Regions from separate parts of the Pseudomonas sp. MF6755 genome, predicted to be linked through region 1. Evidence: predicted binding sites of a transcription regulator. Region 1 holds the regulator's gene; each other region holds the start of a gene.
The links. Region 1 encodes sigma-54, which starts transcription at its own class of promoters, with help from an activator protein. Its sites were predicted from a motif close to ANTGGCATNNANNTTGCTNT; they were not measured.
Positions count from the first base shown of each region.

Region 2: a site for sigma-54 is predicted at 2,506-2,525, ahead of glnA (glutamate--ammonia ligase). Genes of this name have one in related genera too.
Region 3: a site for sigma-54 is predicted at 2,955-2,974, ahead of JFT66_RS03300 (CmpA/NrtA family ABC transporter substrate-binding protein). Genes of this name have one in related genera too.

Region 1 covers NZ_JAEKDA010000006.1:222,024-227,437, reverse strand. Annotated here, with positions in the region: gene rapZ (RNase adapter RapZ) at 1-502, opposite strand, end outside; gene ptsN (PTS IIA-like nitrogen regulatory protein PtsN) at 505-969, opposite strand; gene hpf (ribosome hibernation-promoting factor, HPF/YfiA family) at 980-1,285, opposite strand; gene JFT66_RS09825 (RNA polymerase factor sigma-54) at 1,360-2,853, opposite strand; gene lptB (LPS export ABC transporter ATP-binding protein) at 3,038-3,763, opposite strand; gene lptA (lipopolysaccharide transport periplasmic protein LptA) at 3,763-4,296, opposite strand; gene lptC (LPS export ABC transporter periplasmic protein LptC) at 4,283-4,855, opposite strand; gene JFT66_RS09805 (KdsC family phosphatase) at 4,864-5,388, opposite strand; gene JFT66_RS09800 (KpsF/GutQ family sugar-phosphate isomerase) at 5,389-5,414, opposite strand, start outside.
Region 2 covers NZ_JAEKDA010000004.1:330,524-335,937, reverse strand. Annotated here, with positions in the region: gene JFT66_RS07085 (chorismate mutase) at 348-884, opposite strand; gene glnA (glutamate--ammonia ligase) at 1,001-2,407, opposite strand; gene thiI (tRNA uracil 4-sulfurtransferase ThiI) at 2,740-4,194, shown strand; gene typA (translational GTPase TypA) at 4,334-5,414, shown strand, end outside.
Region 3 covers NZ_JAEKDA010000002.1:198,295-203,708, reverse strand. Annotated here, with positions in the region: gene JFT66_RS03310 (nitrate/nitrite transporter) at 1-893, opposite strand, end outside; gene JFT66_RS03305 (ANTAR domain-containing response regulator) at 1,042-1,617, opposite strand; gene JFT66_RS03300 (CmpA/NrtA family ABC transporter substrate-binding protein) at 1,631-2,830, opposite strand; gene JFT66_RS03295 (FliM/FliN family flagellar motor switch protein) at 3,189-3,404, shown strand; gene JFT66_RS03290 (winged helix-turn-helix domain-containing protein) at 3,570-3,953, shown strand; gene JFT66_RS03285 (transglycosylase SLT domain-containing protein) at 3,946-4,407, shown strand; gene JFT66_RS03280 (quinone-dependent dihydroorotate dehydrogenase) at 4,493-5,414, shown strand, end outside.

The DNA of each region.
Region 1 (5,414 bases):
GAAACGCCGTCCCAGGCTCTGGCTGGTTCAACAGGCGCAGCTTGATCGCATCGCGCAGTTGATACAGGTTCAGATTGGTGGTGTTGATTTTCAGGTCGGCCAAATCAATGATCGGCCCCAGCAGTTTGGTTTCGTCCTCGATGGCTTCGGCGAGGGAGCGGTTGGCGCTGCTGAGTGGGTGCCGCCGGCGGGTCTCGGAAAAGCGCTTGAGCAGGGTTTCTTCGTCGGCATCCAAATACAGCACATCGCAATGAATGTGCTTGGCGCGCACTTCTTCGAGCAGTTCCGGGAACCGCGAGAGGTGGCTGGGCAGGTTGCGGGCATCGATAGACACGGCGACCAGCGGTTGTGCCAATTCGGTGTGAATCAGGGCGCGCTCCGCCAGCTCGGGCAGCAGGCCGGCGGGCAGGTTGTCGATGCAATAGAAACCGTTGTCCTCAAGAACGTTGAGGGCAGTGCTTTTACCTGAGCCGGAACGGCCGCTGACGATGATCAAACGCATGATTACTGCCCGCTTTGTTCATCCAGGACGACCTGATACAGCGCCTCATTGCTGCTGGCACTGCGCAGTTTTTCGCGTACTTCCTTGCGGTCGAGCATGCTGGCGATCTGCCGGAGCAGTTCCAGGTGCGCATCGGTGGCGGCTTGCGGGACCAGCAGGACGAACAGCAGGTCGACCGGGGCACCGTCGATGGCGTCGAAATCAATAGGTTTTTCAAGGTGCAGCAGCGCACTGACGGGCGTTTCGCAACCTTGCAGGCGGCAGTGAGGGATGGCGATACCGTTGCCAAAACCGGTCGAACCGAGTTTTTCACGGGCAATCAGAGCCTCGTACACATCTTGCATCTCCAGCGCAGGCACTTGGCTGCTGATCAGGTTGGCAATTTGCTCGAGGGCTTTCTTCTTGCTGCCGCCCGGCGCGTTCACAAGTGAACGGCCGGGGGTCAGGATGGTTTCAAGTCGGATCATGGGGGGAGAGTTAACGACCTGTGCCTTGTAGCAGGCTCAGATTCTTTTCCTTATGCTTTTTGAGTTGGCGGTCGAGCTTGTCGGTGAGCAAGTCAATCGATGCATACATGTCTTCATGCTCGGCATTGGCAACCACTTCGCCACCGGGGATCTGGAGGGTCGCTTCGATTTTCTGCTGAAGCTTGTCGACCTTCATGATGACCTGAACGTTGGTGATCTTGTCGAAATGGCCTTCAAGTTTCCTCAGCTTCTGCTCGACATAGTCGCGCAGTGGAGGGGTGACTTCTACATGGTGTCCACTGATGTTGACTTGCATACAGCTTCTCCTTCGTTGCCAGTGCATAAAGCGGCAGGCAAGACGCCTGCCACTGGAACGCTGTGGCCTGCCCGTCACATCAAACGCTTACGCTCGCTGGAAGGCGCGATCCCGAGGGACTCGCGGTACTTGGCGACGGTTCGACGGGCGACCTGAATGCCTTGTGCTTCCAGTAAACCAGCGATCTTGCTGTCACTCAACGGCTTTTTCTGATTTTCCGCGGCAACCAGTTTTTTGATGATCGCGCGGATCGCCGTGGACGAGCATTCGCCGCCTTCCGAGGTGCTGACGTGGCTGGAGAAAAAGTATTTCAGCTCATAAATACCCCGTGGGGTATGCATGAATTTCTGCGTGGTCACCCGGGAAATTGTCGACTCATGCATACCGACTGCTTCGGCGATGTCATGCAGTACCAGCGGTTTCATCGCTTCGTCGCCGTACTCCAGGAAGCCACGTTGGTGCTCGACGATCTGGGTAGCCACTTTCATCAGCGTTTCGTTGCGGCTTTGCAGGCTCTTGATGAACCAGCGCGCTTCCTGCAACTGGTTGCGCATGAAGGTGTTGTCGGCACTGGTATCGGCGCGGCGCACAAAACCGGCGTATTGCGGATTGACGCGCAGGCGTGGCATCGATTCCTGGTTCAACTCCACCAACCAGCGTTCGTTGTCTTTGCGCACGATAACGTCGGGGACCACGTATTCGGCTTCGCTGGACTCGATCTGCGAACCCGGACGCGGGTTGAGGCTCTGCACCAGCTCGATGACCTGGCGCAAGTCGTCTTCCTTGAGCTTCATGCGGCGCATCAGTTGGCTGTAGTCGCGACTGCCCAGCAGGTCGATATAATCGTTGACCAGGCGTTGGGCTTCGGTAAGCCACGGCGTCTTGGCCGGCAATTGGCGCAGTTGCAACAGCAGGCACTCGCCGAGTGTGCGGGCGCCAATCCCGGCGGGCTCGAATTGCTGGATGCGGTGCAGGACGGCTTCGATTTCGTCCAGTTCGATATCCAGTTCCGGGTCGAAGGCTTCGAGAATCTCGTCGAGGGTTTCGTCCAGGTAACCCTGGTTATTGATGCAATCGATCAGGGTAACTGCGATCAGGCGATCGGTGTCTGACATGGGCGCCAGGTTCAGTTGCCACAACAAGTGGCTCTGCAGGCTCTCACCCGTGGAGGTGCGGGTGGTGAAGTCCCACTCGTCATCATCATTGCTTGGCAGGCTGCTGGCGCTGGTCTGGTACACGTCTTCCCACGCGGTGTCCACGGGGAGTTCGTTGGGAATGCGGTCGTTCCATTCGCCTTCTTCCAGGTTATCCACCGTAGGGGCGGTTTCCTGATAGGAGGGCTCCTGCACGTCGGGGTTGGGTTTTTGCTCGATGTTGTCAGCCAGCGGGTCTGCATTATCGAAGTCGTCGCCTTCTTCCTGGCGTTCGAGCATCGGATTGGACTCCAGGGCCTCCTGGATTTCCTGTTGCAGGTCCAGGGTCGACAATTGGAGCAGGCGGATGGCCTGTTGCAGCTGAGGTGTCATCGTCAGCTGCTGGCCCATTCTCAGGACTAGCGATGGTTTCATGGCAGGGGCTTAACACCTTATTCGCCGGCGCAATGCGCCATCCACGACAGGGCGCGTGAGCGCCAAACATAAGCAAATTATATGCCTGATCTCGGGGCCTTTGCCTAGAGCGCGGTAACAATAAAAAAACCAAGGTTTCTATTGACTCCTGCGCGCTCCGGGGAAAGGCGCGATACCACTGTGTCTACAGGCGGAACTCGTGACCCAGGTACACTTCCTTGACCAGTTCGTTAGCGAGGATCGTCTCGGCATCGCCTTCAGCAATCAACTGACCATCATTGACGATATAGGCGGTTTCGCAGATATCGAGGGTCTCGCGCACGTTGTGGTCGGTGATCAGAACACCAATGCCCTTGGCCTTGAGGTGGTGGATGATCTGCTTGATGTCGCCCACCGAGATCGGGTCGACGCCGGCAAACGGTTCGTCCAGCAAGATGAACTTCGGCGCAGTCGCCAGGGCGCGGGCGATTTCTACGCGGCGACGCTCGCCACCGGACAGGCTCATGCCGAGGTTGTCGCGAATATGGTTGATATGGAATTCCTGCAGCAGGCTTTCCAGCTCTTTGCGGCGACCATCGCGGTCGAGTTCCTTGCGGGTCTCGAGAATCGCCATGATGTTGTCGGCAACCGACAGTTTGCGGAAGATCGACGCTTCCTGGGGAAGATAGCCGATACCTGCGCGCGCACGACCGTGCATCGGCTGGTGGCTGACGTCCAGGTCGTCGATCAATACGCGCCCCTGATCCGCCTGGACCAGCCCGACAATCATATAGAAGCAAGTGGTCTTGCCGGCGCCGTTGGGGCCGAGCAAGCCGACGATCTGGCCGCTGTCGATCGACAGGCTGACATCGCGTACGACCTGACGGCTCTTATAGGCCTTGGCCAGATGCTGGGCTTTCAGGGTTGCCATTACTCGGCCTTCTTCTTCGGCTGGATAACCATGTCGATGCGTGGGCGAGGTGCGGTGACCTTGCTGCCGTTGGCACGACCCGCCTGTGCGACCTGGGTCTGGGTGTTGTAGACGATTTTCTCGCCTTCGGTCGAGTTGCCGTCAGCACTGAGGACCTTGGCCTGGTCGATCAGGACGATGCGGTTTTGCTGGGCGTGGTATTGGATGGTCTTGCCATAGCCCTTCATCGGGCCAGGGTCTTTGGCTGCTTGCTGCTGTTCGAAGTAAGCCAGATTGCCCACCGAGGTCACGACATCGATATCACCGGTCTTGGTGCGCGTCAGTGTCACCGTGTTGCCGGTGATCTTCATCGAACCCTGGGTGATGATCACGCCACCGGTGTAGGTTGCGACACCTTGCTTGTCATCGAGCTGCGCATCGTCAGCCGAGATGTGGATCGGTTGCTGGCTATCGTTCGGCAGAGCCCAGGCGCTCACGCTTCCCAGTGCTGCGCCCAGACCGAGCAAAATAGGGAGGGTTTTAACGAGCCTCATACTGTCCTCTTACGTTCGATAGCAGGTGTATCCTGCTTTCTTTCAAATACGCTTTCATTCCCTTGCCGGTCGATACACCGCCAGCGCCGTCGATTCTAACGTCTTGCTCGGTCTGCGCATATTGCTTCTGTGGGAATACGGTCATGCGACTGCTGGTAATGACGGTGTCGCGGTTCTGCGCGTCTGTACGTGCGATGCGCACCGAGTCGATCAGTTCAACTTCGGTGCCGTCCGGGTTGACCTCGCCACGCTTGCTGGTGACGTGCCATGGAAACTCGGTGCCGCGATACAGGTTCAGGTCCGGGTTGGTCAGCAGGCTGACCTCGGAGGCTTTCAAATGCTCGACCTTGTCAGACGTCATCTCATATTGCACCTTGCCGTCGGGCAGGTACTGAATGCTGTAGGCATTGGTGGCGTAATAGTCGATGACACCTTCGTCAACCTGTGCAACAGGCTTGTCGAGAAAGCGCTCCGGGCTGATATTCCAGTAGCCCACCGCCAGGAGCAGCGCGGCGATGACCCCGAATAGCAGGAAGTTGCGAATCTTTTTGCTCAGCATATAACGCTCTATAAGTAGGCGGCGTGGGCCGCTTCAAGACTGCCTTGGGCACGCAGGATCAACTCGCAGAACTCGCGTGCGGCACCTTCGCCGCCACGGGCGGTGGTGATGCCGTGGGCGTGTTCGCGCACAAACGCCGCAGCATTCGCGACGGCCATGCCCAGGCCCACCCGACGAATCACCGGCAGGTCCGGCAGGTCGTCACCCAGATAGGCGACCTGTTCATAGCTTAGGTTGAGTTGGCCAAGAAGCTCGTCCAGCACCACCAGTTTATCCTCGCGGCCCTGATACAGGTGAGGAATCCCGAGGTTTTGTGCGCGACGTTCCACAACCGGTGTTTTACGACCGCTGATAATCGCCGTTTGCACGCCCGCCGCCATCAGCATCTTGATGCCCTGGCCATCGAGGGTGTTGAACGTCTTGAACTCGCTGCCGTCTTCGAGAAAGTACAGGCGGCCATCAGTCAGCACGCCATCAACGTCGAAAATCGCCAACTTGATGTTTTTACCGCGTTGCAACAGATCGCTGGTCATTTACATCACTCCTGCGCGCAGCAAGT
Region 2 (5,414 bases), on a different contig from region 1:
ACGCTGATACAAGGAAAATGCAAAAACCAAACCAAAGCTCCGAAAAGAAGCGTTCAACCTATGAAATGGGGGGTTGAGGCGCGAAACTGTGGCGTTCTGCCAGCTTCATCGGGAAGATTCGAACCAAAATGGGCTGCGCCTGCGGGGAGGGTGCAACCTATCGCACCAATATAGTGCGGTTTTGTGAAGGTTGCTCAGGAGGCTGCCAGAGATGGCCCTGAATGCATACAGTCCAAATGTGGGAGGGGGCTTGCTCCCGATAGCAGGGTGTCAGTCAGCATATTCATCAACTGAACCACCTCTATCGGGAGCAAGCCCCCTCCCACATTTAAATCGGATTTTCAGGTCTAGCCTTTGTAGATACACAGCTCGGCTGTGGCGCGGATCATGGCGAGTTGGCGGGTGGAGTCATTGAGCGGCTCATGGATGGCGGCGGCCAGCCACTGCGGGCACTGCGGGTCGCTGCGCTGCGGGGTGAAATCGGCCAATTGTTCAAGCAGGCGTTTTTGCAGTTGATCCAGTTGCGGGCGAATCTGCTTGATCAGGTCCGGGCGCGGCTCGTCAGGTGCCTTGCCCTGGAACTGCCAGTCGGACAAGTGGGTGTATTGCACCAGTTTGTTCGCCTCGATCTGCGCTGAGAAAAACTGCTCGGCGGCGGCAGGCTCCAGCTTGTACTCCGGCGCCTGGGCGATGACACTGGCGAGCACTTCTTGCTCGCGTTTCTTATCTTCTACGGGCTTTTTGCTGTCCCATTTGCTCAAGGCCACCTGGTCGGCAATGGTCAGGCGTTCGGCGATGCTGTTGAGCAGTGGCTCAAGGGCTGGTGGGGCGGCGCAAGCACCGGCGCTGACGAACAGCAGGGCGAACGCAAGTCGACGTTTCAATGGTGATCTCCTCGTGGGGGGGGCTTGCTGATGTGAGGTAGCGTAATCCCCAGGCAAAAAAAAGACCTCCCGGGGGAGGTCTTTTTCGTCACGCCACGTTGAGTAGCGCTACCGGATCAGCAGCTGTAGTACAGCTCGTATTCCAGTGGGTGTACGAAGGTGCGCACCTTGATTTCTTCTTCGCTTTTCAGCTCGATGTAGGCATCGATGAAGTCGTCGCTGAATACGCCGCCTTTGGTCAGGAACGCACGGCCCTTGTCCAGTTCTTCCAGGGCCTCTTTCAGGCTGCCGCACACTTGTGGGATCTCTTTGGCCTCTTCAGGCGGCAGGTCGTACAAGTTTTTGTCGGCGGCATCGCCTGGGTGGATCTTGTTCTGGATACCGTCCAGGCCAGCCATGACCAGGGCAGCGAAGGCCAGGTACGGGTTGGCCGCTGGATCCGGGAAGCGGGCTTCGATACGGCGAGCGCGAGGGCTGGACACGTAAGGAATACGGATCGAGGCGGAACGGTTGCGAGCCGAGTAGGCCAGCATTACCGGTGCTTCGAAACCTGGCACCAGACGCTTGTAGGAGTTGGTCGACGGGTTGGTGAAGCCGTTCAGGGCCTTACCGTGCTTGATGATACCGCCGATGAAGTACAGGGCAGTGTCGGACAGGCCGGCATAACCTTCGCCAGCGAAGGTGTTCTTGCCTTCTTTGGCGATGGACAGGTGAACGTGCATACCCGAACCGTTATCGCCATACAGCGGCTTAGGCATGAAGGTAGCGGTACGGCCGTAGGCATCAGCCACGTTGTGTACGCAGTACTTCAGGGTTTGTACTTCGTCAGCCTTGGCTACCAGGGTGTTGAACTTCACACCGATTTCGTTCTGGCCGGCAGTGGCCACTTCGTGGTGGTGAACTTCGATGACCAGGCCCATCTCTTCCATGGCGTTGCACATGGAGGTACGGATTTCGTGGTCATGGTCGAACGGCGGAACTGGGAAGTAGCCACCCTTGATACCTGGGCGGTGGCCTTTGTTGCCGCCTTCGATGTCCTGGTCGGACATCCAGGAACCCTGTTCGGAGAAGATCTTGAACATGGAGCCGGAGATGTCGGACTTGAACTTGACCGAATCAAAGATGAAGAATTCTGGCTCCGGGCCTACGAATACGGTGTCACCGATACCGGTGGACTTCAGGTATTCCTCGGCACGCTTGGCGATCGCACGTGGGTCGCGGTCGTAGCCTTGCATGGTCGAAGGCTCGATCACGTCGCAGACGATGATCAGGGTTGGGTCTTCGGTGAACGGGTCGAGCACGGCAGTGCTGTCGTCCGGCATCAGGATCATGTCGGAGGCTTCGATGCCTTTCCAGCCAGCGATGGAGGAGCCGTCGAACATTTTGCCTTCTTCGAAGAAAGCATCATCCAGCGCGTCGCGAGCCGGCATGGTCACGTGGTGCTGAGTGCCTTTTGTGTCCGTGAAGCGCAGATCAATCCATTTAACGTCATGATCTTTGATGAGTTGAACCGACTTCGACATGGTGTCCTCCGGGTGGCTTCGGGCTGGGTAGTGGAGTAGCCCTTAGAATGTGGGTGATGCCGGCGCGGATACTCCGCCATGGCAACCTGCCTCACAAGAGAGCAAATTGCATGCCAGTGCGCCAACATGGCCGTTTTGCCTCAAAATAGCCCCTATAACGGTGCAATTCGTTGAAACGGTATAAATAGCGCACTGCAATGTAGCGTTTATTTGTGTAAATGACCCGTTTTGGTGCGTTGCGTGTGCAATGCATATTAACTGGTTAAACCTTGAGCGATTTCCGCTATAATCCGCGCCCCCCTTTTTCAGCAGGCCCGGCGCGCGCTGTTTCCATGAAATTAATCGTTAAAGTCTTCCCCGAGATCACCATCAAAAGCCGACCGGTACGGACGCGTTTCATCCGTCAATTGGCCAAGAACATCCGCGCCGTGCTCCGTGACCTGGACCCGGCTGTGGTGGTGAACGGCGTGTGGGACAATCTCGAGCTGGAAACCCGCATTACCGACGCCAAAGCCTTGAAAGACATGACCGAGCGCCTGAGTTGCATGCCAGGCATCGCGCATTTCCTGCAGGTGGATGAGTACCCGCTGGGCGACTTCGACGACATCACCGAGAAGTGCAAGCAGCACTACGGCAGCTCGCTGGAAGGCAAGATTTTTTCGGTGCGCTGCAAGCGTGCCGGCAAGCATTCGTTCAGCTCCATGGACGTAGAAAAATACGTCGGCAGCAAGCTGCGTCGCGAGTGCGGCGCCGCTGGAATTTCCCTCAAAGCGCCGCAAATTGAAGTGCGCATGGAAATTCGCGACCAACGGTTGTTTGTGATCCACAGCCAGCACAACAGCATCGGCGGCTACCCATTGGGTGCCCTCGAACAGACCCTGGTATTGATGTCCGGCGGTTTCGATTCCACGGTGGCGGCCTACCAGATCATGCGCCGCGGCCTGATGAGCCACTTCTGCTTCTTCAACCTGGGCGGGCGTGCACACGAATTGGGCGTGATGGAAGTCGCGCATTACATCTGGAAGAAGTACGGCAGCTCCCAGCGCGTGCTATTTGTAAGCGTGCCGTTCGAGGAAGTGCTGGGAGAAATTCTCGGCAAAGTCGATAACGGTCATATGGGCGTCGTATTGAAGCGTATGATGTTGCGCGCTGCGTCCCGAATCGCCGATCAGTTGCAGATTGACGCGCTGGTGACCGGTGAAGCGATTTCCCAGGTGTCCAGCCAGACGCTGCCGAACCTGTCGCTGATCGACTGCGTGACCGAGAAGCTGGTGCTGCGCCCGCTGATCGCCAGCCACAAGCAGGACATCATCGACCTGGCCGAAGAAATCGGCACGGCGGACTTTGCCAAGCACATGCCTGAATATTGCGGGGTCATTTCGGTGAACCCCAAGACCCACGCCAAGCGCAATCGCGTGGAGTACGAAGAACAACAGTTCGACATGGCGATTCTGGAGCGTGCGCTCGAGAACGCCAAAATGGTCCCGATCGATCGCGTAATCGACGAATTGGGCCAAGACGTGAAAATCGAAGAAGTCAGCGAAGCCCTGGCCGGCCAGATCGTTGTCGACATCCGTCACCCGGATGCTGCTGAAGATGAGCCGCTGGAAATCGCTGGCATCGACGTGCAAACGCTGCCGTTCTATGCACTGAACGCGCGTTTCAAGGAACTGGATAACAGCCGTCAGTACCTGCTGTATTGCGACAAAGGCGTGATGAGTCGCCTGCATGCCCACCATTTGCTCAGTGAGGGGCATGCCAATGTGCGCGTTTATCGACCGAGCTAAGAGCCCGGGGCTGTTTGCCTGTGGCCTGCGTCACCGGCCCCCCGACTCTGCCGTCAAGCTGTAACGGCAAGGCCTGACTCTACTGTTAATCGCTGCCACGACCTGTCAGCACACCGAATCCTCTGATCGAGATACACAAGTGATCGAAAATCTACGTAACATCGCCATCATTGCTCACGTTGACCATGGTAAAACCACCCTGGTAGACAAACTCCTGCGTCAATCCGGCACCCTGGAGCGCAACGAGCTCAACGACGAGCGCGTGATGGACTCCAACGACCAGGAAAAAGAGCGCGGTATTACCATCCTGGCAAAAAACACCGCTATCAACTGGAACGGCTACCACATCAACATCGTGGATACCCCGGGCCACGCCGACTTCGGCGGCGAAGTAGAACGCGTAATGTCGATGGTTGACTCCGTTCTGCTGCTGGTTGACGCTCAAGACGGCCCTATGCCGCAAACCCGTTTCGTGACCAAGAAGGCTTTCGAAGCCGGCCTGCGTCCGATCGTGTGCATCAACAAGGTTGACCGTCCAGGCGCGCGTCCGGACTGGGTTCTGGACCAGATCTTCGACCTGTTCGACAACCTGGGTGCCACCGAAGAACAGCTGGACTTCCAAGTCATCTACGCTTCGGCCCTGAACGGTATTGCCGGTCTGGAACACACCGCAATGGCGGAAGACATGACCCCGCTGTACCAGGCGATCGTTGACCACGTTCCGCCGCCGAAGGTTGACCGTGACGGCCCGTTCCAGATGCAAATCTCGGCACTGGACTACAACAGCTTCCTGGGTGTTATCGGCGTTGGCCGTATCGCTCGTGGTAGCGTCAAGCCGAACACCCCGGTTGTGGCTATCGGTGCCGACGGCAAGAAGCGTAACGGTCGTATCCTGAAGCTGATGGGTCACCACGGTCTGCACCGTATCGACGTTGAAGAAGCTTTCGCAGGCGACATCGTGTGCGTGAGCGGTATGGACTCGCTGTTCATCTCCGACACCCTGTGCCAGCCGGACACTGTCGAGGCGATGAAGCCCCTGACCGTTGACGAGCCAACCGTTTCCATGACCTTCCAGGTAAACGACTCGCCGTTCTGCGGTAAAGAAGGCAAGTTCGTGACCTCCCGTAACATCAAGGAGCGTCTGGACAAGGAGCTGCTGTACAACGTTGCTCTGCGCGTTGAAGAAGGCGACTCGGCTGACAAGTTCAAGGTCTCCGGCC
Region 3 (5,414 bases), on a different contig from region 1:
CTGGGCAGGTTGAAACCCACAGCCGCGATGCAGATCACGGCCACGCTGTACATGCCGAGCAGGGTCTTGATCCCGCCGAAACGGTCCGCCAGGGCGCCGCCCAATGGCCGCATCAGGCTGCCACCGAACACGCAGGCGGCAGTGTAGTAACCGGCAGTCACCGGGCTCAGGCCGTACTGGTCGTTGAAGTAGCCGGGCAGGGCGCTGGCCAGGCCGATAAACCCGCCGAAGGTCACGCTGTAGAAGAACATGAACCACCAACTGTCGCGGTCGCCCAGGGCCTTGAAGTAGTCGGCCATGGATTTGGCTCTAGGTCGTTCAGGGGCATTGCGTGCCAGCCAGGCGAACACGATCAGCGTCAGCACCAGCGGAATCAGCGCAAAGCCGAACACATTGCTCCAACCGAACGCGGCCGCCAGCACCGGGGCCAGCAAGGCGGCGAATACGGTGCCGGAATTACCGGCACCGGCGATGCCCATGGCTTTGCCCTGGTGCTCCGCCGGGTACCACTGGGACGCCAAGGGCAGGGCGACCGCAAAGGACGCGCCGGCCATGCCCAGGAACACGCCCAGCAGCAAGGCTTGCTCGTAACTGTGGATCCCCAGTTTCCATGCGCAGAACAGCGCCACGATCACAATCACCTGGCCAATCAGCCCGGCGGTCTTGGGTGAAAGCTTGTCGGCCAGCATGCCCATCAGAAAGCGCAGCAGCGCGCCCGCCAGGATTGGCGTGGCCACCACCAGGCCACGCTGTTGGGTGGTCAGTTGCAAGTCCGCGGCAATCTGTACAGCCAATGGGCCCAACAGGTACCAGACCATGAAGCTCAGGTCGAAATACAGGAACGCGGCAAACAGGGTCGGGGTGTGCCCGGATTTCCAGAAGCTTGATTTCATCACGCACCTCAACGGTTCTAGGGGGCCAAAACAAAAAAACGCCGCCACCGGGTTCGCGATGGGCAAACCGGGTGGGCGACGTCTTTGTCGGGGAGGGGCAACCGCCGTTGGCTACCTGTGAGGATTGCTTAGCAAGAGCTGAGCCAGATCAGCCGAGCAACTCGCTCATGGCAATAATCTGCTCGGCGACCTGGATCAGTTTCTGCTGGCGACTCATGGCTTGGCGGCGCATCAGGGTGTAGGCCTCCTCTTCATTACAACGCTTCATTTTCATCAACAGGCCCTTGGCCAATTCGATGCGTTTGCGTTCGGCCAGTTGCTGGTCGCGGGCCTGCAATTGGGCGCGCAGCGCCTGGTCGCTCTCGAAGCGCGCCATAGCTACCTCGAGGATCGGTTGCAGGCGTTGGGCCTGGATGCCTTCGACGATATAGGCACTGACCCCGGACTTGATCGCCTGGCGCATCACGGTCGGGTCGTGTTCATCGGTAAACATCACGATGGGCCGGGGCTGGTCGCGGCTGACCAACACCACTTGCTCCATCACATCACGGCCGGGTGACTCGGTATCGATCAGGATCACGTCCGGGCGCACCGTTTCGACGCGTGCAGGCAGGTCGATGGTCAAGCCAGACTCATCGATCACCTCGAAGCCGGCCTCGGTCAGTGCGGCCTTGAGGCGCCCGACCTTGCGCGGGGTGTCGTTGATCAACAGGATTCGCAGCATCATCGTGCTCCTGTCAGCGCAGCGCTTGGCGGCTGGCGTCATCGGCCAGGGCATGCAGGCGAAAGCTGCGGGCGTAGCCGGCTGGGTCGGAACCGTCCCAGGTTTTGCCGTCGATCAGTTGGCTGCTGCGCATGTCCGAGTCGGCGGCACAGATGCCCAGCGCATCAGCCGCCTGGCGATACAGCGCCAGTTGCTGCACTTGTCGGGCGACGCGCAGGTAGTCAGGGTCTTCACGCAACAAGCCCCAGCGCCGGAACTGGGTCATGAACCACATGCCGTCGCTGAGGTAGGGCAGGTTCACCTCGCCATTGGCGAAAAAGCGCAGTGCGTGAGGATCCTGCCACTGGTTGCCCAGGCCATCGTCATAGTTGCCCAGCAGGCGTGGTTCGATGCAGTCCACTGGGGCGTCGAGGTATTCACGGGCACTGAGCAGTTGCGCGGTGGAGCGGCGGTTTTCACGGCCTTGCTCGATAAACCGGCTGGCCTCGAGGATCGCCATCACCAGCGCGCGGGCCGTGTTGGGGTACGCGTCGACGAAGGCTTGGGTGCAGCCCAGGACTTTTTCCGGATGATCCGGCCAGATCGCCTGGGTGGTCGCCAACGTGAACCCCTGGTTTTGCTTTACTGCGCTGGCACACCAGGGTTCGCCGGCACAAAACCCGTCGATGCGCCCGGCTTGCAGGTGCGCAACCATCTGCGGTGGCGGCACGACCACGCTGTTTACATCCAGCAACGGATGGATGCCTTGACTCGCCAGCCAGTAGTACAACCACATGGCATGGGTGCCGGTGGGAAACGTCTGGGCGAAGGTCAGTTTTGTCCGGCTTTGGTGCACGTGGCGTTCCAATGCTTCAGGAGAGACCATCCCTTGCTCTTGCAGGCCGTGGGACAGGTTGATGCTCTGGCCATTCTGGTTCAGCCCCATCAGCACCGCCATGGGGCAGGGCGCGATGCCGCCGATGCCCAGGTGCACGGCATAGATCAGCCCGTAGAGACTGTGTGCGGCGTCCAGTTCACCGCTGACCAGCTTGTCGCGCAGGTTGGCCCAGGACGATTGGCGCTTGAGGTGCAGCGTGAGGCCGTAGGGTTGAGCGAAGCCCTGGGTAGCGGCGACCACCAGCGACGCGCAATCGGTCAGGGCCATGAATCCCAGGTCGAGGCTGCTCTTTTCCGGGGCATCGCTGCCGTTTACCCAAGCCAGCGGATCGTTCATCAATACCTGCCTTTTCTGAAAAAAAAAGCGCCGTTCCCCGGGCTGGCGTTACAGGCCATTGCAGGGGACGACGCCGATGTCCGTAGGCTTGCGCCGCCGTTGGTGCGAGCCTGATACAGAGTGCATAGCAAGGCACATGCCATGGGCGGGGCGGTACAGTTCGCCGTCAACTTTTCATCATGATTGAACCTCGTGCGCCTCGCAGTATGGCCGCTTCTTCAGGCCAGACCGCCAGGAATACCCACGGTGCATGCTGAACCCCTCGCAACCAAGAACTGCCGCTGGCTGTGCAGCAGGCTGCTATGTGCCGTGCTGTCGAACGGACCTTGAGTTCCCTCCCTGAAAAAGGCGTTTGTCCATGCACCTGGAAATACTGCTGCAGGAGCAATTGATCAGTCGCAAGCGTTTGGCCGCGTTCGCACCGGGGAAGGTGCTGCCCTTGGATCCAGGAGTCACCCAATGTGTGGAGGTGCGGGTCAATGGGCAACTGATGGCGTTAGGTGAGCTGGTGCAGTTGGAAGACCGGCTCGGGGTTGAATTGCAGGAGATTTATCAGGAATGGCTGCCTCGATAAGGGTAGCCAGCGAATTGTCTGACCGGCAGTTGCCAAAAAAGGGCGCTTGAATGGGCTTTATCCTAACGCGAGTCATCGGGCGGTTTTTTATAGTCGTGCCATTGGCAGGTGAGCCGGTTCGGAAAGTAAGGATGTGAATGTTAGTAGTCGAATGCAGAGGTGCGTATGGCCGTCGTGACTGATGAATCGACGACGGCCCTGGTCTTCGCTCGCTGGACCCTGCATGGTGATGGCCGGTTGACGGGCGCAGATTCGGATATCCAGTTGCCACCCAAGGAAGGGCATGTGCTGCGATTGCTGCTGGCCTCCGGTGGCACACTGATGACCAAGGACCGTTTGCTGGAGCTGGCCTGGTCCCGGGGCGAGGTGGCCGATGAGTCACTGACGCGTTGTATTTATTCCCTGCGCAAGCACTTGAGGGCCGACAAAGGGTTTATCAAGACGATTTATGGCAAGGGCTATCGCTTTACATGCCCGGTACGGGCGGGTAATCAACCAAGGGCAGTCGTTCACGTGTGCCCCCGCTGTGGTCAGGCCAGCAATGTGTAAGCTATGGCGCAAAGGCCTGTTGCTCATGCTACTGATGGGCAGCAACCGGGCGTTGGCCTACTGCTGGGAAGAGGTGGCCACTCGTTACGACCTCGAACCGGAGTTGCTGCAGGCCATTGCCGCAGTCGAGTCGGGGTACCGTGCGCAGGCGATGAACCACACCAACCGAAATGGCACGCGTGACATCGGCCTGATGCAGATCAACAGCATCCACCTGCCCCGTTTGCTCAAGCAGGGCATTACCGAAGAGCGGCTGTTGAACGAGCCTTGCTTGTCGGTGGAGGTAGGCGCCTCGATTCTTGCCGAGTTTATCCAGCGTTTTGGCTACAACTGGACGGCAGTGGGTTCCTACAATGTCGGGCCGGGGGCCGGGCCTCAGCGTGAGGCGTTGCGCCTGCGGTACGCCGAAAAGATCTGGGTGCGTTACGAAGCGTTGGTTTCGCAGCGTCAATGAGATCGGGTAGCACGCCTCGCGTGCAGGCCGCCACCCCGGCTATAATCACCGCCACCTTTCGCCGCCATCCGAGTCTAGCCCGCCCATGTATACCCTGGCCCGCCAGCTGTTGTTCAAACTCTCCCCGGAAACCTCCCACGATCTGTCCCTGGACCTGATCGGTGCCGGTGGCCGCCTGGGGCTCAATGGCCTGGTATGCAAGGCACCGGCGAAGATGCCGGTGTCGGTGATGGGGCTGGACTTCCCCAACCCGGTCGGGCTGGCAGCTGGCCTGGACAAGAACGGCGCGGCCATCGATGGGTTTGCACAGCTGGGTTTCGGCTTTGTCGAAATCGGCACCGTGACCCCACGGCCGCAGCCGGGCAACCCAAAGCCACGCATTTTCCGCCTGCCAGAAGCGGAGGCGATCATCAATCGCATGGGCTTCAACAACCTCGGTGTTGATCATCTGCTGTCGCGGGTTCAAGCGGCCAAATACACGGGCATCCTCGGTATCAACATCGGCAAGAACTTCGACACCCCAGTGGAGCGTGCGGTGGATGATTACCTGATCTGCCTGGACAGGGTCTACGCGCACGCCAGCTACGTTACCGTCAACGTCAGTTCGCCCAACACCCCGGGCCTGCGCAGCCTGCAATTTGGTGACTCCCTCAAGCAACTGCTCGAAGCCTTGCGTCAGCGCCAGGAAGACCTGGCGGTGCGTCACGGCAAGCGTGTGCCCCTGGCCATCAAGATTGCCCCGGATATGAGTGATGAAGAAACCGTGCTGGTGGCCCAGGCCCTGGTGGATTCGGGAATGGACGCGGTGATTGCGACCAACACCACCCTCAGCCGCGTGGGCGTCGAAGGCCTGGCCCATGGTGACGAGGCGGGCGGCCTGTCGGGCGCGCCGGTACGGGACAAGAGCACCCATATCGTCAAGGTGCTGGCGGCCGAGTTGGCCGGGCGTTTGCCGATCATCGCGGTGGGCGGTATTACCGAAGGCAAGCACGCAGCCGAGAAAATCG